DNA from 2 places in the Pseudoalteromonas sp. ASV78 genome. Region 1 is predicted to be linked to the other one. Evidence: predicted binding sites of a transcription regulator. Region 1 holds the regulator's gene; the other holds the start of a gene.
The links. The regulator LexA, encoded in region 1, represses DNA repair genes until DNA is damaged. The targets are predictions, from matches to a motif close to TACTGTATNNNNATACAGTA.
Positions count from the first base shown of each region.

Region 2: a site for LexA is predicted at 2,954-2,973, ahead of uvrD (DNA helicase II). Genes of this name have one in related genera too.

Region 1 is NZ_JBLOPA010000001.1:3,250,495-3,262,404, reverse strand. Features, by position in the region: gene ctaD (cytochrome c oxidase subunit I) at 1-319, opposite strand, end outside; gene coxB (cytochrome c oxidase subunit II) at 320-1,462, opposite strand; gene lexA (transcriptional repressor LexA) at 1,887-2,504, opposite strand; gene ACMVDV_RS14775 (hypothetical protein) at 2,579-3,373, opposite strand; gene ACMVDV_RS14770 (PaaI family thioesterase) at 3,495-3,938, shown strand; gene ACMVDV_RS14765 (hypothetical protein) at 3,935-4,315, opposite strand; gene ACMVDV_RS14760 (hypothetical protein) at 4,479-5,189, shown strand; gene ACMVDV_RS14755 (endonuclease) at 5,321-5,974, shown strand; gene hmpA (NO-inducible flavohemoprotein) at 6,012-7,193, opposite strand; gene ACMVDV_RS14745 (NnrS family protein) at 7,204-8,436, opposite strand; gene norR (nitric oxide reductase transcriptional regulator NorR) at 8,603-10,171, shown strand; gene rsgA (ribosome small subunit-dependent GTPase A) at 10,393-11,319, shown strand; gene ACMVDV_RS14730 (hypothetical protein) at 11,486-11,713, opposite strand; gene ACMVDV_RS14725 (LysR family transcriptional regulator) at 11,713-11,910, opposite strand, start outside.
Region 2 is NZ_JBLOPA010000001.1:2,759,277-2,771,186, reverse strand. Features, by position in the region: gene ACMVDV_RS12430 (GNAT family N-acetyltransferase) at 1-746, opposite strand, end outside; gene uvrD (DNA helicase II) at 724-2,889, opposite strand; gene ACMVDV_RS12420 (hypothetical protein) at 3,217-3,441, shown strand; gene ACMVDV_RS12415 (YacL family protein) at 3,553-3,921, shown strand; gene ACMVDV_RS12410 (peroxiredoxin-like family protein) at 3,952-4,593, opposite strand; gene ACMVDV_RS12405 (dUTP diphosphatase) at 4,714-5,337, shown strand; gene yrfG (GMP/IMP nucleotidase) at 5,334-5,984, opposite strand; gene nudE (ADP compounds hydrolase NudE) at 6,046-6,618, shown strand; gene cysQ (3'(2'),5'-bisphosphate nucleotidase CysQ) at 6,611-7,408, shown strand; tRNA gene ACMVDV_RS12385 (tRNA-Met) at 7,651-7,727, shown strand; tRNA gene ACMVDV_RS12380 (tRNA-Met) at 7,810-7,886, shown strand; tRNA gene ACMVDV_RS12375 (tRNA-Met) at 8,034-8,110, shown strand; partial or broken gene ACMVDV_RS12370 (IS630 family transposase) at 8,600-9,632, shown strand; gene ACMVDV_RS12365 (hypothetical protein) at 10,029-10,301, opposite strand; gene nfuA (Fe-S biogenesis protein NfuA) at 10,314-10,889, opposite strand; gene ACMVDV_RS12355 (M14 metallopeptidase family protein) at 11,035-11,910, shown strand, end outside.

The DNA of each region.
Region 1 (11,910 bases):
AGGGCACCATCCAGTTTGCCAGTCCTGTAAAGGCAGGCATAACCGCACCAAATACCATGATCAAACCATGTACTGTGGTCATTTGATTAAAAAAGTGCGGGTCGACTAACTGCAGTCCTGGCTGGAATAATTCAGCTCGGATCACCATAGCCATGGCGCCACCTATTAAAAACATAGTGAGCGAGAAGATTAAATATAAACTGCCGATATCTTTATGATTGGTTGTATATAACCAGCGCTTAAACCCTTTTGCGCCGTGATGATGCCCATCATCATGATGTGCAGCTGTATTATCGTGTTGTTCTATTACGCTACTCATTTATTTAGCCTCCGATGTTGCATCAAGCTCAGCTTGAATCTGACTCGGTTGAATAACATCGCCAGTATCGTTACCCCACGCATTTCGTTTATAGGTAATAACCGCTGCTAATTGTTTAATTGATAGCTGCTTAGCAAATGCTTGCATCGCAGTGCCTGGGCGACCATGTATTACTACATCGATATGATCTTTAATATCACCAAGTACAACAGGGCTGCCCTTAACTGCGGGGAACACCCCTGGTAACCCCATACCCGTAGGTTGATGACATGCTGCACAACTAGCCATGTAGACCTGCTCACCCAGCGTCATTAACTCTTCTTTCGATAATGTTTGATCTAGTAACGCTGCATCCGCGGCGGCCGCTTTTTGCTTCGCTTGTTTAGCATCAGCCAGCCATGTGGCAAAGTCTTGCTCAGATTTAGCTTCCACAACCACGGGCATAAAACCGTGATCTTTGCCGCATAGTTCTGCACATTGCCCGCGGTAAATGCCCTCTTCATTAATTTTCGTCCACGTTTCATTGATAAACCCTGGATTAGCATCTTTTTTCACCGCAAAATCAGGCACCCACCAAGAGTGGATCACATCATCTGAAGTCATTAAAAAACGCACTTTTTTGTTAACCGGTAAGACTAAGGGCTTGTCTACTTCAAGTAAGTAGGTCGTCGTTTTATCAGCTTGATTAGTTATTTGTTCTTGCGGAGTCGATAAAATAGAGTAAAAAGCCACATCTTCGCCCATATACTCATAATGCCATTTCCATTGTGAACCAGTAATTTTGATGGTCAGATCAGCTTTACTCGCATCTTCCATCGCAATTAAGGTTTTTGTGGCAGGAATTGCCATACCAATCAAAATAACAAATGGAATAGCAGTCCAAAGTATTTCAACTTTAGTGCTTTCGTGGAATTGGGCTGGAATTGCCCCTTTTGATTTTCGGTGATGTATTAACGCCCAAAACATAACGGCAAATACAATCACCCCGATCACACAACAAATAATAAATATAGTCATGTGCAGTTGATAAACATTATTACTTATATCGGTTACACCTTCGCGCATATTAAATTGGCTATTAGCCAACAATTGCTGCGGAAGCATAAGTAATATAAGCCACAAGGTAGAGCTCAGTTTACCCATGTGACGGCTCCTTTTGATGCTATTGCAAGACGCAAAGCGAAAAGGCGGCACTGCTTTTTCACGCCAATTCGTTATTTTTTTATTGTAACTGGTAATTAACTCTGCCTCTGGAAAGTGCTTTTGCGTAAAACTTCGCAACTTTTAAAGACAAGTGTTAACACAGTGTATTAACCAATTAGTTAAAAAACGAACAATTAGCAAGTTTTAGGAGTAATTAATTTCTCTTTTGGTGCATAAATAATAACTAGAAATCAGCGCGTTATTTTGTAATGAAGGGGAGTAGTAGTGGGCTAAAAGTAACGTATAAGTAGAGCTGACAAGGGCTTGAGGGGCATAGCTAAGTATGAAATTTAGCCATTAAAGAGGTAAAAAAAATCAAAGCACCAAACTTCACCAATTTGGTGCAAAATAGTAAACAAAAAACTTACATCCAATCAGCGTTACGGATCACTCCAACCGCTAATCCCTCAATATTGAAAGATTCATGCTCAAGATCAACTTCGATAGGCGCAAATTCATCATTTTCGGCATGCAAAAAAACTTTTTTACCTGCTTTTTCAAAGCGCTTTACTGTTACATCATCATCAACACGGGCAACCACCACTTGGCCATTCTCCGCAACTTGAGTGCTGTGTACTGCCAGTAAATCACCATCCATAATGCCAATGTCTTTCATACTCATGCCCTGCACTCGTAATAAAAAGTCTGCTGCTGGTTTAAATAATAATGGGTCAACTTGGCAGTGACTCTCAACATGCTGTTGTGCCAAGATTGGCTCACCAGCAGCTACCCGACCAATTAGCGGTAAACCAAGTTGTTCTGGCTCTTCTTCTTCAACCAACTGAATACCACGGCTAGCACCGGGCTTCATTTTAATTACGCCCTTTTTAGCCAGTGCTTTCAAATGTTCTTCCGCTGCATTAGCACTTTTAAAACCTAGCGTTTGCGCAATCTCAGCACGGGTTGGCGGCATACCGGTATCTTTAATAAATACTTTAATAAGTTCGAGAATTTGAGCTTGGCGATTCGTTAATGGGCGCATACAACTGGTTTTCCATACAGTACATTTAACTGTGAGTATATACAGTTATCTGAAAATCGCAAATATAAATTGGCTCAAAATCGCGCCGTTAATAACAAGCTCATACTATTTAAGCCACTTCCGGAATCAAGCGCTGAGCCTAAACCTAATTTTAATGCGACATGTTGATTAAACCAATATTGTGTTTGCAGTTCATAGTTGTCACTGAGGTTATCGGTATTACGAATATTGGCAATTAATCCTACTGACCATGCCTGATTTACATAATAAAATGCCCGCCCTTGCACATAGCGATAACGTCCCGCTAATTGTTTTAACTCTAAATCCCAACCTTGGTTATTATCAATATCAGTCCAGCGCACATAAGGCGCATAAGTCCACTCTACCGAGACGTTTTCGGTGTTCTGCTGCCAGTTAATATTGTAGCTTTCAGCTCGACTGTAATAAGCGTTAAAGCCAAGTTGCAGCTGTTCATTCATCTGCTTACCAAGTGCTGCACTTACTAAATAATCGGTATCTCGCCAATCTTTGTTATCATCGGAGATCCTTTGCAGGCTGGCCTGCATAACTAACCCCTCAGGGCCATAAGCGGCAGCATCGATATTTAAATAGTTAAAATCACCATTCGAGAATCCGCCAACAGCATAGTTATTCACTCGATTTAAGTGGGCTTTAAATTCATATGGTCCAGTTAGAGACTCAAGATCTTGAGCAAAGTAACGATAACGCGCGCCTAAAAATGACTCATCTAAACCGGCAAGATCGGTAAAACCAATATCCAGTTGATGCTGTGTAGCAGCTACAACTGGAGCCTGAGCAAGTACACTCATAAGCAGTATTGCACTAAAGCCAAGTACGTTTAACTTCATCCTTTAAGCCTATTAACAAATACATAATAAAGGTACATTTTAGCTATTTTTATGATCTTAACTGTAGAAAAATGTTTAAAAGTGTAGACTGATTTAGTAAATAAATTAATGAGGTAGACTGATGAGTATTTGGTATCAACCGATCACCCTAGCGCAATGTAAACAACTTGATGACGGTATAAGTGGTCAAGGCACATTAATGAAAACCATGGGCATTGAAATAAGTGAAATAGGCGATGATTATTTAGCAGCAACCATGCCTGCAATCCCTGCTCATCATAACCCGATGGGCATGGTACATGGCGGCGCAAATGTTGTGCTTGCAGAAACGGTGGCTAGTTATGCTGCAAACTTTGTAGTTGATTTTACGAAGTTTTATTGTGTTGGCCAAGAGATCAATGCTAATCATTTAAAAGCATCACGTAATGGTATATTAACCGCGATAGCAAGGCCACTGCACTTAGGCAAGCGCACATCTGTATGGGAAGTAAAAATCACTAATAGTCGTGGGGAACTGTGCTGCGTATCAAGAATGACCGCAGCAGTTGTAGAGCGTAAAGGCTAGTTTGAAAGTGGATAAATTGTAATTTCAATACCTGCACCAATCGCAGAAATACGCAATAAAGTATCGGCACTGAGCGCTTGATTAAAGCATTTTGGCGAAGTGCCCGATTCAAAGCCAATATCAAAGGTGCGCTTTGAGCATGATAACCACTGTTTTAATGCATTGCGCGAGCAAGACTCAATCAATTCACATAAATGGTTAATTGCTTTATCTGGTGAAGTAACCTCTAGTTTAGACTCAATACGTGCAAGTTGACGGTACTCATCTTTATCGTAATGCAAAACCACAGCAGTTTTTTTTAAGTCCGCAACTAGCAAGCTAATATCTTGCTTTGATTCAAGCTCTAGATCTACATTTAAAAATTGAATTTCCGACATTGTTTCATTTTTACCCTACGTTAATAACAACGCAAACTTTAACCTAATTTCACATTTATACCAAATCAACTGTGGATTTTATTATCTGCGACAATTTGCCGCATTGGCAAACTCGATATAATTTATAGAATAGCGCCCTAATAATAACAAGCAGGCAGTAGTAATGAATAAACGCATTTTTAAATATGCGCGTAAGCTCCACAAGTGGCTAGGTTACTTATTAGCACTACAAATTTTTGCATGGTTGCTAGGCGGCTTAGTAATGAGTGCAATACCACTTGCAAAAGTACACGGTAAGCATTTAGCGGCACGGCAATTAGATAATCCATTTCAGCGTCAAGACTACTCGGCTTCACTCGATAACATTGTTGCACAAATAAGTGAGCCAATGCGGATCACTTATAGTCATTTTTTAACTACCCCGATTATTATTGTTGCTACCAGCCAAGGAGAATCGAGTTTTAATGGCCGCACCGGGCAACCATTAGCTGCGCCAACGCAGCAGAATATTATTGCCAATGCTCAAGCTCACCTGTTAATTAACGCAGCTGTAAAACACGCCATACAACTTGAAGCCGGCCCCAGAGAAGTGGGCTACAAAGCAAACCTATGGCAAGTGCAATTCGATGATCGATGGAGTACAACCTTATATTTATCTGCAATTAATGGCCAAGTTATTAGCGTTCGCAGCACAATATGGCGCATATTCGACTTTTTCTGGATGCTACATATTATGGATTACGATGAGCGTGAAGACTTTAATAACCCATTACTGATTAGTTTTTCAGCCACTAGCGTACTGTTTTGCATCACGGGCATACTACTTTTACTACAAAATCTACGCCTGCGCCGTCGTAAACATTACAGTAAATAGTAGCAAGGCATGACGATTGCTTGGTCTGTTATGTCATTGCATTTTTATCAACATACACCGTTCAACTGATTTACCTCGTTGAATAATCACTCTAAAATAGCGCTTCCTGTTGTACACTAAAGTGATTGGATATGCCGCATTTTATTCTTGCGCTAGTTTTTGTTTGCCTGAGTTTTAACCTCTACGCGGAGCAATTTACTAGCTTCTCAAGCGCCAAAAAACACCTTATAAAAACCTTACCCAGCGATGCTAAAAGTATTTACTGTGGCTGCGATATAAAGCGCCAAGGCAAAAAACTGGTGCCCGACCCGAATGCGTGCGGTTATGTACCTCGTAATGCCATAACACGCTCAGGCAAGCCCAACGCCCGTGCCGTTCGGATTGAATGGGAACATATAGTGCCGGCCTGGGAATTTGGCCACCAACTGCAATGTTGGCAAAATGGCGGCCGAAAAAACTGCATTAAAACCAGTGCACAGTTTCGTAAAATGGAAGCCGATATTAATAATTTGGCTCCAGCAATTGGTGAGATAAATGCCGACCGCTCTAACTATCGTTTTGGCATGATTACAGGCAACGCAAGCCAATATGGCAGTTGCCAAGTAAAAGTCGATTTTAAACAGCGAGTAATAGAACCGCCCTTTTATGCCCGCAAGCGCATTGCCGATGCTTATTTTTATATGCAAAAAACCTACGGTTTAAAAATATCCGACAAACAGCAAAAATTATTTACCGCATGGCAAAACCAAGCTTTGGCAGCGCAACAGAGCAACACCGTTCTCTAAAATATCAAAGGCGCATGTCGCGCCTTGTTACTGCGCGCTAAATAGCTTGATGTGGGCCAAATACCTCATAATGAATGCGTGTGGCATCTACCCCAAGGGCAATTAATTGCTGTTTAATTGCAGCCATAAAGCCCGTTGGGCCACAAATATAAAAATCACCTTGTGTGAGCGGTAATTGCTCTGCAACACGCTTTACATCCATCAAACCAATAAAGTCAGCGCCCTCACCACCGTGATTCAACCAGGTATAATGATTTAATCGTGAGTGTGCAGCGGCTTGGGCAAATAAAAAGTCACTAAATGAACGCTGTTGTTGATTCTCACATGCATGTAAATAAGTCACAGGTTGATTTGATTGATCGCTCAATAATGTTTGCAACATTGCTAGCATCGGCGTTTGCCCAACCCCAGCAGAAATTAACACCACTGGCTTATTGTTCGCGCGTAAAAAGAAGTCTCCTGCTGGCGGGTAAAGCTCAATGACACAACCTTCATCCAGTGTATGCAAATAATTAGACACAATCCCCGCAGCTGGCTGTACTTCTTTTTTCACACTAATACGGTAGTTCTCGCCGTTGCTTTGCTGGGAAATTGAATACTGACGAATTTCATTATATTGTGCATCTTCGGGTTTCACCTTAATGCCTAAATATTGACCAGGTTTATGCGCTATCACGGCTTCGCCATCAACAGGAACTAAGGTAAAACTGGTTACTAGTTCAGATTCACGGTGTTTTTTAGCAATCACAAACTCACGAGTACCCGCCCAACCACCATGATTATTTTTACTGTGCTCATATAAGGCCGCCTCTTCAGTAATACAAATATCAGCAAGTAGTGCGTATGCCTCACGCCATGCGTATTCAACTTCGGCTGTAAATTGTTCAGGAAGTAGCTCTTTTAAGGTGCCAATTAGGTGGCCTCCAACAATTGGATAATGCTCAGGTAAAATATGCATACTGGTATGCTTATGATTAATACGTGCCAGCGCTGTTTTTAACACCGCTAAATTATCAATATTTTGCGCATAGGCGGCCAGCGCATTAAACAGTGCAAATTGCTGACGGCCACTGCGCTGGTTAGTCATATTAAAAATATCTTGCAGCTCAGGGTTATGGCTAAACATGCGATTATAAAAATGCTCGGTAACTACGGTGCCCGCTTGCGCTAATAACGGCACGGTACTTTTAACGATTTCAATCGTTTTATCAGATAACATACAACTTCCTTTAACCACGACGCCCATCAACACGACGCCGCGTTAAAATAGGAATACAGTGGAGTAAGAACAACGAAAATGCCACGATCCACAGCACAGCGCTCAGCTGCCATGCAATGTGTGGCCCAATAACAACAGGTAATAACGAACGAATAATTGCCGCAACAAGCACTAAAGCAAACGCCACAGCGATAAAATGAGGAATCGTTAAAGGGCGGCCAGTATGACCATGAGATACCCGCGTCATCATGGCTAAAATCATCATACCAATCGTGCCTATAGTGATCATATGCAGCGCATCTTTAAACAAGATAATGGGGCTATAAAAACTTAGCGCGAGTAATGCCAAGCCAAACCCTAATGCCAAATATGAAAAATGCAGCGACCATAATAATGGCACCTTGAGCACTGCACTGCGCCACCATACCAATGAACGACTAAAATGCAGCACAGCAACTAGACCCAGCGCCCAACCTGGTTTCACTGTTGGTATGAATAACTGGCTGATAAAGTAAAGTACAACGGCAAATATTGAGCTATAAAGTAGTACTTTATCTAACCGTGGAGTACGCACTTGTTCAGTTAAACCAAGGCCTCGCGCAGTAAAAAACGGTAATACGCGCCCAGCCACTACACCAACAAATAAGGTCATTACCAACACCGCGGTATCGACCACGGCCAATGCAAGCAACATATTTTGTTCAATAACTAACCATAAATAAATCATATTCAGTACGCACAGCGCACTTAGCATCGGCAAAAATTGATAGTTATTTTTGTTACTGGCTTTAAACAACATATTAGCCAACGCCATAATGGCGCCTAACCACCAAAGCAATTGGAGCAATAACAGCGCATATAAATTAAAGTTTTCAATGCCCGTGCCAGTTATAAAAAATGCCCCACGCGCAGCTAGCCACAGCAGTGTAAGTAACATCAATTTACTACCACTGATACTCGCAACCCCGGTCCAAGTTTGTGCTGCTGTTAATAAAAACCCTACCGCGACTGCGCCTGCAAAACCAAACATCATTTCATGGGCATGCCAAAGCGTTGCCGGTATAGCTAATTGCCAACTTGCATGACCAGTTAAGATCAATAACCAGTAACCAATAGATAAAACAGCCAACATACCCGCCGCTAAAAAATAAGGCCGAAATGCCAACATCCATAACGGCCATTGACTCACTTGATAGAAATGCACTTGCTCGGACATTGGCTCGGTTACATTGATTGGTCGCATTAGCTTATTAAACTCACCTATTGAATCGTTATAGTCTGCTATTGCACAGACCAAGCCAATATTTAAATAGCATAAAATTCAATAGATTAACTATTTAACGTTTGACAAATAAGTCTTTATGACTCAGCATCAAAAAGACAAATAAACACGCTTGAGTCATTTTGACATGATAGATAATCAAAGCTTATTGAATACTGCCGTTACGCTTGCTCAAGTGAATACTCAAGCACAGCCTTTTCAGCAACTTATAGATTGCATTCAACAACTGATCCCAAGTGACGCGATTGCATTACTGACCCTGCAAGGCGATGTATTAAAGCCACAAGCAATTCATGGCCTGATGCCCGATACCTTGGGGCGGCGCTTTGCGATTAATGAGCACCCTCGGTTGCACGCTATTTGTAATGCCAAACAACCGTTGCAGTTTGCTCACGATTGCCCAATTCCAGATCCTTATGATGGCCTACTATCGAGCAAAACGGGTGATATTCCTGTCCATGCTTGCTTAGGGATACCGCTACTTAATAGCGCTAATAGTTTGCTTGGGGTGATCACTCTAGACAGCCTTGATGCCAATGCATTCGATAACTTAAATCTAGCTGACTTAGCACAACTAAGTTTACTTTGTGCTGCACATTTACAGACCACCTTACAATTACAGCAATATCAAAACCACGCGCAACATAGCAACGCTTTAGTACAAGAGCTAAACCGTGCAGCGCTTACCCGCAATGGTGTAGAGATCATTGGCCACAGCCCTGCGATACAAACACTCAAAAATGACATCAAACTCGTTGCAGCTTCTGAGTTTAGTGTGTTGATCCAAGGAGACACTGGGGTCGGTAAGGAGCTAGTGGCACGTAATATCCACTTACATTCAAAGCGCAGCGAAATGCCACTAATTCACTTAAATTGTGCCTCATTACCAGAAAACCTCGCCGAAAGTGAGTTTTTTGGCCACGCCAAAGGAGCCTTCACCGGCGCCCATAATGCACGTCAAGGCAAGTTTCAGCTGGCAGATGGTGGCACGCTGTTTTTAGATGAAATAGGCGAACTACCACTGGCTATGCAAAGTAAATTATTACGGGTATTGCAAAGTGGTGAAATTCAAACCGTGGGCGAAGATGAAGTAAAGTACGTTGATGTACGGGTTATTGCTGCAACTAACCGCAATTTAAAAAATGAAGTAGCCGAAGGACGCTTTCGCGCCGATTTATATCATCGCTTAAGTGTTTATCCGCTCAACGTTGCGCCACTTAAACAACGTGAAAATGATGTTATTTTACTGGCAGGCTACTTTGTAGAACAAACCGCCCGCAAGCTGGCTATCAAACAATTAAAACTCAGTGTTGAAACACAACTACTACTCACCCAGTACAATTGGCCAGGTAACGTACGCGAGCTTGAACATGTGATCAGCCGTGCTGCATTAAAAGCCAAGCAAAGTCAGTGGCAGCAAGCAATAATTACTATTGAACCAGTACATTGTGAGCTTAACCTCAGTACCAGTAACCCTGTATCAGTCGCAATTTCAACTGCCGATAACGATAAGATAAATAGCCAAAATCTCTCGCTCAAACAAGCAACGGATACATTTACACAGCATTTAATCAGCCAACAGCTAGAACAACATGAATTTAATTGGGCTGCAACTGCACGCACTTTACAGGTTGATCGAGCAAACCTAGTCAGGCTCGCTAAGCGTTTGGGGATTGCAGTCAAAAAGTCATTTTAATGCTTAATTTAGCTGCAATTCAGCTAAACTCGCATATACTGCGGTATAGCTAATTATAGATAACAACTAACTGGAGATATTTGATGATTGTAATAACCACCCTTGCTGGGCATGTTAACTCTTAATTATTAAGACTTGCCCGGCCATTAGCCGGGGCTGCTGTTTTACACAACATTAAACAGCGAACCCCTGTATTTTTACTCTTTGGAGTATGGGGTTTTATGAATACTCATTTAAATTTAAGCCAACTAGGTTGGCGCACGTTTTTTCAACAACAAGTAACATTAGACGAACTAGAAACCACCTTAATTGCCCGTGTTATAGCGTATCATCGCGATCACTTTATTGCACAAGCAGAAAACGGTTGCCATAAGGTACAACATCATTCAACCCAAAGTCCGCTTACGGTGGGTGATTGGTTATTGCTAAAACAACACGAGCAACACTGGCTTTACTATCGGCTGCTTGAGCGGCTCACGGTACTCAGCCGTAAGGGAGCAGGTAGTAAATTAACAGAGCAATTAATTGCCGCAAATATTGATACTTTGTTTATTGTCAGCTCTCATAACAAAGACTTTAATTTAAGCCGTTTTGAGCGTTATTTAGCACTGGCGCATCAAAGTGGTTGTACGCCTGTAGTGGTACTTACCAAACGCGATCAGTGCGAAAAACCTGAGCAACATTTAGCACCGTTAGCTGAGCTAGATCGGCATTTAATTGTGCTATCTGTTAACGCGTTAGATAATCTTAGTATTGAGCAGTTGCGCCCTTGGTGTAGTTCAGGTCAAACGGTAGCATTTGTTGGCTCCTCGGGAGTGGGTAAATCAAGTTTAGTGAATGGTTTATCTGAACTACCCGTGGCTACAACCGCAGGGATCCGTGAAGACGACAGCAAGGGGCGTCACACCACCACACACAGGGCATTGCATGTACTTGAAGGTGGCGCATTGTTACTGGATACACCGGGTGTTCGCGAATTACAACTTGCCGATTGTCAGCACGGTGTCGAGTTAGCTTTTAGTGAAATTAGTGAACTTACTGAACAATGCCGTTTTGCCGATTGCTACCACCAGCAAGAGCCTAGCTGTAAAGTACAACAGGCATTGCAACAAGGTAGATTGCTACCACCAGCAAGAGCCTGGCTGTAAAGTACAACAGGCATTGCAACAAGGTAGATTGACGCAGCGGCGATTAGATAACTATCACAAACTGCTCAAAGAGCAACAGCATAATGCTCGCAGCCTAGCTCAATTACGTAGCCACGATAGAAACTTAGGTCGGTTTTATCGTAACGTACAAAAAGACATGCGTAATTTAAAGGGCCGTTAAATCACTTTCATTTGGCGCTACACAGGGCGTGGCTAAACATTGTTTGGCCACGCTGTTCGCTTCTGGCGGGAAATACACGATAACTTCACAATGCAAACCATATTTCGTGATATAACGCACAAATAGCCGCAGATTAGCACCAGCACTGTGCTTTATTTGATTCAGCTCTGGGCCTGCCAACATCGCATCACCAAGGTTTTTGTAATGCCACATCAACCTAACTTATGCTCTTTAAAGTACGCTTTTAATAGCTGACTAAATGCTTGCACTTTCGCGGTACGGTGTACTAAATGATGCGTCACTAACCATAAGTCCGTAGGCCAGCTTAAGTCGCTTGCCAGTACCGGTACTAAGTCAGGGTATTGCGCAGCGACGTCATGCTGCATCCCGCCAATTCCCAAGCCTTTAAC
Region 2 (11,910 bases), 490 kb from region 1:
TGACAGCCTCGCATAGCTGCAAAATGTTTAAAGCAGCTATGTAGAGCTGTAAATTGTTGTGAACAGATAATAATGTTTTTATCGCTAAGCTTTGCTGCTGCAAGGCCGAGTGCCGCAGATTTGCCTCGGCCACGATCAGCAGTGATCAATAATGGCCGGTTCGCTCTTCCCGTTGCGGTTTTAATTATTTGCTCAACACAATACTGTTGCTCTGTAAGTGAAAGTACACCAGTTTCGGGGCTCACTTTAGGAGGCGGCTGCCAACCTTCCGTTTGGCTAAAATGCAGTAGTGAGTTATCGCTAAGCAAACCAGCTAAACGTTGATTAAAGTAACTGTGCTGGCGTTGTTGCGCAAATGATTGAAAGGTTTCGAGGGCTGGATCGCACCAATGCTGTAAATCAGCCAGCTCTGGTAATAATAAAATAAATAACCCGCCAGCTTGCACTGTGCCGCTGAGAGCGGCGAGTTTATCTGGGGCTAAGCCACTAAAGCCATCATAAATAACATGTTGAAATTCTTGGCCGAGGATCTGATGAGTATGTTCAGGCCAGCTACTATTTTTGAGCTCACGGCTGGCTGATAATACCTTGCACAGGGGGTGGTTCAGTTGCTTAAGTAACTCATTGGCTTGCTGGTAACACCAATTTTGCTCGCCAGTAACTAATAGCAGTTGCCTATGTTTTGCATAGGCAAGTTGCGTGAGGAACGATGCTAATTGCGGACTAAATAGCTTGCAGTCGTGCATAAACAGTTACTAACCACTTACTACCAAAGTCATCAAAATTCACTTGTACGCGAGATTGAGCGCCACTGCCTTCGTAATTAATAACTGTTCCCATACCAAATTTAGCATGTAATACATGCTGCCCTAAGTTAAAGCCACTTTCTTCAAATGCTGCATGACTCACCGATGAGCTAAATCGGCCAGCTGCAGGCGGGCGCGATACTTGGGTTTTTATACGAATTTCTTCAATGCAATCTTCTGGCATTTCACGTAAAAAGCGTGATGGGCTATGGTATTTTTCTTGACCATAAAGACGACGGCTTTCAGCGTGGCTAATATAGAGTTTTTCCATGGCGCGAGTCATGCCTACGTAACAAAGACGGCGTTCTTCTTCTAAGCGGCCTGATTCCTCGTTACTTTGCTGTGATGGGAACATGCCTTCTTCAACACCAACCATAAATACCAGCGGGAACTCTAGGCCTTTCGCTGAGTGCAGTGTCATCATTTGCACGGCATCTTCATGTTCTTCAGCTTGGCCATCACCCGACTCCAGGGAGGTATAAGCCAAGAATCCTTGCAGTGGTGAGCTAAACTCTTCATCTTCTGGGAGTTCGTATTGGCCACAGGCGCTGATCAGCTCTTCTAAGTTTTCTACCCGAGCACGGCCTTTTTCGCCTTTTTCAGCTTGATACATAGCCATAAGGCCCGATGTTTGAATCGCGTATTTGGCTTGCTCTTCTAGCGTGAGATCGCCAATTTTGTCTTCAATGTGCTCAACCAGCTCAACAAACTTAGTTACAACACTAGCCGCACGCCCTGATAGATGCTGTTGCTCAACAATGGCTTTTGCAGCGTACCAAAGCGGCAGTGATTCACTGCGTGCACAATCACGAATATGGCTTAGGGTTTTGTCGCCAATACCGCGGGCTGGGGTGTTAATAACACGCTCAAAAGCGGCATCGTCTTGGCGATTGCCAACAAGGCGTAAATACGCCAGTGCGTCTTTAATCTCTTGGCGTTCGAAAAAGCGCATACCGCCGTAAATGCGGTATTTTAAGCCTTCTTGTAGCATGGCTTCTTCAAGTACCCGCGATTGCGCGTTACTACGGTATAAAATCGCAGCGTCTTGTAATGCATTACCAGCATTGAGCCAACTACGCAATTTACTGCTGACAAAGCGGGCTTCGTCTAATTCGTTAAAAGCGGCATAAACAGAAATAGGCTCGCCATCATTGCCATCGGTCCAGAGGCTTTTACCCATCCGGTCTGAATTATTTTGAATAAGCGCATTAGACGCTTTTAGAATAGTAGCAGTAGAACGATAGTTTTGCTCGAGGCGAATTGTTTCGGCTTCAAAGTCGGTTAAAAAGCGTTTGATGTTTTCAATTTTTGCACCGCGCCATCCGTAAATACTCTGGTCATCATCACCAACAATCATAATGCTGTTGGTATCGCCGGCGAGTAATTTAAGCCATGCATATTGAATGGTGTTGGTATCTTGAAATTCGTCTACTAGCATATGAGCAAAACGTTGCTGGTAGTGACGTAGTAAGGTTGGATTGTTTTTTAGAACCTCAAAACTACGCAGTAATATTTCGGCAAAATCAACTAATCCAGCACGGTCACAGGCTTCTTGATAAGCGGTATAGACCTTAAGCATCATTTGCTCATTGATGTCATAAGCTTGGATATCTTTGGGGCGCAGGCCTTCATCTTTCTTGGCGCTGATATACCAACCAAACTGTTTCGCAGGCCACTTTTTGTCATCAATATTCATGGCTTTTAATAAGCGTTTGATCATGCGTAGTTGATCGTCTGAATCTAAAATCTGAAACGCTTCTGGTAAGTTAGCTTCACGGTGATGGGCGCGCAAAATACGATGTGATAAGCCATGGAAAGTACCAATCCACATACCACCGACGGGGGCTTTAAGAGCCTCTTCAACGCGGGTTCGCATTTCTTTGGCAGCTTTATTGGTAAAGGTTACTGCAAAAATACTGTAAGCAGAGGCTTGCTCTACTTGCATGAGCCAAGCGATACGATGAACGAGTACTCGAGTTTTTCCTGAGCCTGCGCCAGCCAGCACCAACATATTTTGAAGTGGGGCAGCAACTGCATCCCGTTGCTTATCATTTAAACCGTCGAGTAATTCTGAAACGTCCATCATCACGCCTTTTCAATCAATATTAAAAGCAGTATAACAGGTGTTTTTGTTAGGCTAAATAAAATACTGTTTTTATAACCAGTTAATTTAACGGATCCTCTGAAGGCTTTAAAAACTTAATGATTCATTTATAGCCATTTTTTAGCTAAGCTAGAACAACAGTATTAAGTTACATCGCCAATTTGACTTATATTTAGTAAAAATCACGATTTAAGCCAGTTTTTAGTAAGGCTCTTGTTTTTAACTTGTTGATTTTTAATAATTAAATAATTGGCATGAAGAATGTAAGTAGATAACAATAAAATTTAATTAATAATTGAGGTTAACATGGCAGAGCAAGGTTCAGGCGGTAATGTGATCGCAGCGATTTGTAATATATTTTTCCCAGGTTTAGGGCAGTTAGTACAAGGCCGGATCATGGCGGCAATTGCTTTCTTCCTAGCGTGGGTTATTAGTGGCGCGCTTATTTATGTTGCGATTGGTTTTATATTGCTGCCTATAGTCTATATTTGGGCAATCATTGATGCCGCTCGGTTTAGATCTTACCGGTAGCTGTGTCACTTAAAAGAATAGCGCTTTTTAGCGCTATTTTTGTATCTGGCTTTATTTATTCAGCACTGACTAGGGTATAATCCCGAGCATTAGTTGTATTTAGGTAAAGTTATGGAATACCAATTTATACGCGATCCAATCAGTGGCCTGCGGATTAAAATTAGCAGTGAACATGCAGTTATTGGTCGTTGGTTAAATGAAGAGATCGGCAAAGACAAAATTGCCATGGTACAGGCTTTAATAGCCTCAGTATCAAGTAGTTTTGAGCCGTTAACGCTACAGGGCCAAGAAATTGATTTGATTTTAAATAAAGATGAAGCCATTTTTGAAGCCCATGCCTTGCACCAAGACTCAGAAGACTTATTTGCTTATCAAGATGATGAACTGATGCTCGAAGAAAATGGTTTAAGCAGTGGCTGTGGTTTTGAAGATTTTGTAGATCTGATTAATTCATGGCAAGAATTTACCACCGGCAGGTAAGCAGAGGGTTAAAGCCCTCTGCTAATTACGCTATTGCTCAGATACAGATTTTACTGCCGCTAATAGTAAACTTTCAGTAAGGCGAACTTTATAATTAGGGTTTGCGTACTGAAAATGCACTAAACCTTTCTGGTCAATTACAAAAACTGCCGGCACAGGTAAGGCTACCTTCGCCTTACCATCAAGAGACACAAAATTTACCCCTAGTTTATTACGATAAATAGTCGCGGTTTTATCATCAAGGTAAAAAGCTAAACCAAGCGCTTGGCTAAGTAATAGGCTATCGTCAGAAAGTAGCTGATAATTTGGTGAATCTATTTTGCTTTCAGCCAATTTTTCTGGACTATCTGGTGATACTGCAATAATTTGCGCACCTAGGTCAGCGAGTTCAGCTTCAATTTTTTGCACATTCGCTAATTGCTTCGAGCAATATGGGCACCAACCACCACGGTATACGATAAGCACCGTTGTTTTTTCAGCAAAACGTTCAGCTAAAGTAACATTTTTACCTGTTTTATCTTTCAGTGTGATTGCTGGCACTGTTAAGCCGGGCATCAATGGACTAACTTTTTCAGCCTGATCCGCAATATTTGTAGCCGTTGCAGCAGCCACTGATGTAGCCATTGATACAGTAATTGCGAATGAACAAGCGCGTAGGATTGCTTTTAACATGTAAGTCTCTAATAATTTTTTAAACGTGTGGTATATAAGATAGGCTAATTGGAGAAATAATTTCATTAGATCTCACTTACCTGTATTATTACTGCAATTAAAATAGTAACTGGAAGAGATATGTCTGCCAATTTAAATAAACTAGTGGTGATGCTAGAAATGCAAAATGCGATGAACACCAAAGTTCATGAGCAATGGTTTAGCCAAGGCTTTGAATGGTATCGTGCTATTTGGGTTGAATGTGCAGAAATGCTTGATCATTACGGTTGGAAATGGTGGAAAAAACAAACTCCAGATACCGAGCAAGTTATTTTAGAACTGGTTGATATTTTTCATTTTGGTTTATCGCTACGCATTGATGGTGAGACTAGCTACTTGGAGCTAGCTAAGCAGCTTGAGCAACAATTAAGCGCACCGCAACAAGGCGATGATTTCAAACAAACGTTAGAGACTCTAGCAGCATCAGCTGTCGCAGAAAAAACTTTTAATGCAGCGGCATTTGCTGGTTGTATGGCGCAAATAGGCATGGATATCGATGATTTATATCGTGGCTATGTTGGTAAGAATACGCTTAACTTTTTCCGCCAAGATCATGGTTATAAAGAGGGTAGCTATATTAAAGTGTGGAATGGCCAAGAAGATAATGAGCATTTAGTTGAGGTGGTTAAAAGCCTTGATACTGAGCATGCTGATTTCGCAAAGCTTGTTTACCAAGGCTTAGAGGCTCGTTACCCGAAAAACTAAGGGAGCAGAGTACGAAAATCGGTCACGTTTAAGTAGTCACTGATCTCATTGTGCGGTTGTTTGCTATCAGGGTTTGCAACCGCCAATAAATGGCCAATACCATATTCTTTAGCGGCATTTAGCACGGCCAAACTATCATCAACAAATAACGTTCGTTGTTTCTTAAAACCTAACTCAGCTTGTACTTGCTGCCATAATGGTTGGTGCTCTTTACTTACACCATATTGATGCGTTGAGATCACGCCATCGAGATAATTATCGATGTTGGTTTGTTCAAATTTAAGCATCACACTTTCCGGGTGTGCATTGGTCAGTAAGATTAACTCTTTACCTGCTTTTCGTAATGCAGTTAAAAATTCTGGTACATCTTCACGTACTTTGATCAAATGCTGGTGTTGACGCTTTAACTCCAGAATTGGCAGGTTAAGTTGTTGCTCCCAGTACTCTAAACAATACCACTGAAGTTGCCCGCTGACCGCTTGATAACGTTTGAGAATATCAGCTTTAGCCTGCGCCAAGCTGATGTTTTGTACAATGGCGTGCTGTTCGGGGATCACGGTAAGCCAAAAGTGAGTATCAAAGTGGAGATCAAGCAAAGTACCATCCATATCTAATAGCACTGTATCGATTTTCGACCAATTTAGCATAGGAATTTCATCTTATAGGGTTTATTATTGAACTAACTGCCATGATAGCAAATTAATGCCAATGACACAGAAAAAGCACCCAACACCACCACAGATCCTTAGCACCGAAGTCGTTGCTAAGAGTAGATTATTTACGGTGGAATCACTTGAATTAAAATTTTCAAATGACGAACAGCGTCAATATGAACGGATCCGCGGCGGTGGCCGTGGGGCTGTAATGATAGTGCCAGTAACGGCTGATAATGAACTACTGTTGGTACGCGAATACTGCGCTGGCACCAATGATTATCAACTAGGCTTTCCGAAAGGGTTAATAGATCCTGGCGAAACCCCAGAGCAAGCAGCTAATCGAGAGCTAAAAGAAGAGGTGGGTTTTGGCGCAGAGCAATTACAGCCACTGAAAACGGTGTCTATGGCGCCAAGTTATTTTAATGCCACCATGCACATTTTATTTGCACAGCAACTTTATCCGCAAACCTTGCCTGGTGATGAACCAGAACCTTTAGTGGTTGTTAAGTGGCCATTAACTGATTGGCAGTCATTATTGCAACAATCAGACTTCACAGAAGCACGAAGTGTTGCAGCTTTGCTATTATTAACTCAGTATTTAGAATCAGGAGCTGCGGATGATTGAATTACTTGAGCCATGTATTGAGCTTGCGCAAAGCGCAGGAGCTGCAATTATGGCTATTTACAAGAAAGATGATATTGGTCAGCAAGAAAAGTCAGATCACACACCCGTCACTAAAGCCGATTTAGCCGCTAACGATGTATTAGTTGCTGGATTAAAAGCGCTGGCGCCAGATATTCCTATAATGTCAGAAGAGACACCCATCCCTGCTTTAGCAGATAGGCAAGATTGGCAGCGTTACTGGTTACTCGACCCTATGGATGGCACTGGAGAATTTATTTTAGAAAGCGGTGACTTTGCTGTAAATATCGCTTTGATTGAAAACAATCGCCCAGTGCTTGGGGTGATTTATTGGCCTGCGAAAGCAACCACTTATTTTGCCAGTTATCAAAATGGCGCATTTAAGCGTATAGATGGTAAAGACCAACAAATTAATGTTGCCACTCCAGATAACTTAACTTTGGCAGTTAGTCGTCGCCAAAAGATTGAAGCAGTAAGTCAGTACTTAAATATGCAGTTCACAACGGTTGCTGTTGGTTCATGTTCTTTAAAAGCCTGTATTGTCGCTGAAGGTAAAGCTGATTGTTTTTTACGGATCGGGCCAACTGGAGAGTGGGATACGGGAGCATCGCAAATAATTGTTGAAGAAGCAGGGGGCTGTATTACTGATGCTGAGTTTAATCCGCTGACCTATAATCAACGTGAGAGTACAGAGAATCCTGACTTCATTGTAATGGGACACCCCGATTGGGAATGGCAAAAAATGATAAATCCGCATCAAAGAGCCGTTTAATTACCCTGTTTGTTTGCTTTTTGTGCGGTTGAACAGCTTTAAGCAGTTTAACTGTTGCATTATAATATGATTCCTATACTATAGCGCTCTCTTCGAAACAGGCTCGCAAATAACGCGAAATTGTTGAATAAGAAATTACAGGCGCGGGATGGAGCAGAATGATAAATCATTCGCCGGACTGCTTAAACCTGAAGTCGAAGGTCGTCGGTTCAAATCCGGCTCTGGGACTATAAACATACAGGCGCGGGATGGAGCAGCCTGGTAGCTCGTCGGGCTCATAACCCGAAGGTCGTCGGTTCAAATCCGGCTCCCGCAACCAATTTCCTTTAGAGGTTTTAGGTTACTGTAAAGCTCTTGGTGAGAGTTAAAAATCACTAGTCGATAGACTTAAAATATACAGGCGCGGGATGGAGCAGCCTGGTAGCTCGTCGGGCTCATAACCCGAAGGTCGTCGGTTCAAATCCGGCTCCCGCAACCAATTTTTTTATTAAAATTTGGTGCAATAGGTAGTTTTAAAAGGTCGTCGGTTCACTCTTCACCTTCACAGCTCCCGCAACCAATTCTTTAGAGAGTTGAAAGCCAAGTTGTAATGTATAGCAACTATAAATAAATCTGCAATTTCAGGCGCGGGATGGAGCAGCCTGGTAGCTCGTCGGGCTCATAACCCGAAGGTCGTCGGTTCAAATCCGGCTCCCGCAACCAACTGAAATAAAAATTAAGAATGAACAGACACTCCCTATGAGTGTTTTTTTATGTCTGAAATTCAGTGAAATAAATAGCTCGTCGGTCTCAGCTCTACATTAGCCAGCAAAGGCCATCTATTTAAATCCGGCTCCCGCAACCAACTGAAATAAAAATTAAGAATGAACAGACACTCTATATGAGTGTTTTTTCATGTCTGATATTCAATGAAGATCTTGATGTTGCTATATAACCCGAAGGTCGTCGGTTCGCTCTTCATAAATTCTGGCTCCCGCAACCACTGAAATAAAGTAATAATGAATCGACACTCTTAATGAGTGTTTTTTTATGTCTAAAATTCAGTGGGTGCAAAGATTGGGCTACTCATAACCCGAAGGTCGTCGATTCGTTCTTCATAAATGGCTCCCGCAACCACTAAAATCAAGTAATACCAATCTGCCAAATTATGTGATCTAATTAGCGCACCGATACTTATCTACTTTTACTAAATTGAACTTAGAAGAATCCAAACAACTTTTAGCTTTATCACGTAAAGAGCCTAATGCAAGAAAGCGTATACGCTTGCTTGCTGTTTCATTATTCTTTGAGGGCGAAAACAGAACGAATATTGCTAAGCGGCTAAATACAGCACGCGGCAGTGTCAATAAATGGGTTTCAAACTACCTTAACAATGGCGTTGCTGGCTTGAACAACAAACCGATTAAAGGCCGTCCAGCTAAATTAACCTCACAACAACTAGACACACTGTCACATTATGTAAAGCAGTCAGCACGTTCTTCAGAAGGAGGCAGACTAATGGGGGAAGATATTGCTCAGTATATTTATGACCAGTTCAACGTAAGGTATCACACCGATCATATTTACAAACTGCTCAAAAAGCTTGGGTTTAGCTGGATCACAAGCCGTTCTAAGCACCCAAAGCAGTCAAAAGAAAGCCAAGAGGCTTTTAAAAAAGTTCCAAGTGGAAACGATCCTTCACACCCCAGGACATCTTCCTTTAGATCGCATTGATGTTTGGTTTCAAGATGAAGCACGGTTTGGCCAGTAAAATCAAACAACGCGCTTATGGGCTGAAACAGGCTCTAGACCTTGCGCAACAAAACAACAGCAGTTCGAGTATGGATACTTATTTGGTGCTGTGTGCCCAAGTAACGGTAAAACAGAAGCGTTGATCAGCCCTATCGTCAATAAAGACGTCATGACGCAACACATGGAATTAATATCAAAAGCCACGGAGACGGGACGTCATGCGGTTGTGATCGTTGATGGTGCTGGTTGGCATACTATTGATACTGTACAACCATTTAATAATATAACGTTGATAAAGCTTCCACCTTACTCCCCAGAGTTAAACCCAATGGAGCAAGTATGGAGTTGGCTACGGCAACACTGTCTATCAAATCGTGTATTTAGTGGTTATGAAGAAATAGTCGAACAGGTATCGCAAGCGTGGAATAAATTCATCTCAGTTCCTGATACGGTTAAAAGCATATGCTCTAGAGACTGGATAAAATTGACTTAATCTTTATGCAGATTGGTATAATAATGAATCGACACTCTTAATGAGTGTTTTTTTATGTCTAAAATTCAGTGGGTGCAAAGATTGGGCTACTCATAACCCGAAGGTCGTCGGTTCGCTCTTCATAAATTCTGGCTCCCGCAGCCACTGAAATAAAGTAATAATGAATCGACACTTTTAATGAGTGTTTTTTTATGTCTGAAATTCAGTGAAATAAATAGCTCGTCGGTCTCAGCTCTACATTAGCCAGCAAAGGCCATCTATTTAAATCCGGCTCCCGCAACCAACTGAAATAACAAGTTCTATTAAATCTACACGCCTAAAGCGTGTTTTTTTATGTCTACAATTTGATGGAACCTAGAACCTAGAACCTAGAACCTAGAACCTAGAACCTAGAACCTATTTCCAAAGATCTGGGTCTTCTTCTGGGCGTGAGTTGTTACGCTCTAGCACTTGCGAGAAGCGGTTGGCAAAAATACCAAGGTAACCCCACGCTGCGAAAAATAGTGCGATGGCTAAAATTACTAAGCCGATGATTTGTAAGCTGTAGTGGCTATAATAGCCGAGGGCAATAAATACCACGGCCAGCACAAACAGTGCAAGGCCGCGTAAAAAGCGTTTTAAGCTGAGCTTAGGTTCAGAGCCTAAGCGATATATCAGCCGCTTTAACATGATTATGAGCGATTAATAGTAAGAATGATCGCCAGCTTTGTGATCGGTGATATCAGCAACACCAGTGATCTCATCAAACTTAGCAATCATTTCTTTTTCAATGCCTTCTTTTAGCGTGACATCGATCATAGAACAACCATTACAGCCACCGCCGAATTGTAAAACAGCAATACCTTCAGCTGTTACTTCTACAAGACTTACTTGGCCGCCATGGTTAGCAAGCTGAGGGTTAACCTCTGTTTCTAACATGTGTTGAATACGTTCGTTAAGGCCTGCGTCATCGCCGATTTTACGGGCTTTAGCATTAGGTGCTTTAAGTGTTAACTGGGTGCCCATTTTATCGGTAACAAAATCAATTTCAGCTTCTTCTAAAAATGGCGCGCTTTCTGCGTCAACTACAGCATCAAAGCCGTTAAAAGGAAGACGAATATCAGTGGCTTCCACAGCATCTTCAGGGCAGTAAGATACACCACATTCCGCTTGTGATGTGCCAGGGTTAACAACAAATACGCGAATATTTGTTTTTTCAGCTTGATCAGCTAATAATTTTGCAAAATGCGATTGTGCGGTTTCGGAAATAGAAATCATAAAACAACTATACTTGACTAAATTACTCGGATACTGGTTATCATACTCCGCTCATCGCGTTGTCGCCAGTGTTGAGCGTAAAAATTTGGCATCTATTTTAAGCAGTGGTAGCGTGCAAACATTGATCATTTACTGAGTGTTTTCTATGCGTTTGATAATAACAATCTTTACACTATTGCTAAGCTTTTCTTGTTTAGCACAACCGCTTTCCTATTATTTCAATAATGATGTGAAATTTGATCCAACTATTCCTACCCCAGAGCAGGTTTTAGGTTATGAAGTCGGGCAGTGGCATGTACGCCATGATCAACTTGTCCGTTATATGGAAATATTGGCAGAAAAAAGTGACCGTATTAACTTTGAAGTCATTGGTCGCACTCATCAACAGCGTCCACTGGTGATGCTTACTATCACTGCTGCTGATAAGTTGGCAAATGTGGAGCAAACACGTAAGGCGCACTTGGCCCGTTTAGCTGATCCCGAAAAAGCCAAAGAGACTGATCAACCTGCGATAGTATGGATGGGTTATAGCGTGCATGGCAATGAATCTTCGGGTAGTAATTCAGCCTTGCTAGTGGCTTATTATTTAGCTGCGGCGCAAGGTAAAGAAATTGATACGTTATTAAATAATACGGTTATTTTACTCGATCCTGCATTAAACCCCGATGGCTTAGCACGCTTTGCTAATTGGGCGAATAGTAACCGTGGCATGAATTTATCGTCTGATCCACAAACCAGAGAACATATTGAAAGCTGGCCAAGTAGCCGTACCAATCATTACTGGTTTGATTTAAATCGCGATTGGTTATTATTACAGCACCCAGAATCACAAGCACGAATTGCTAAGTTTCATCATTGGAAGCCAAATATACTCACTGATTTTCATGAAATGGGGCCTAATAGCACCTTTTTCTTTCAGCCAGGTATTCCATCGCGGAAACACCCGATTACCCCTGATGAAAACGTCAGCCTCACTAAGGCAATAGGTAACTATCATGCCAAAACATTGGATGAACATAAT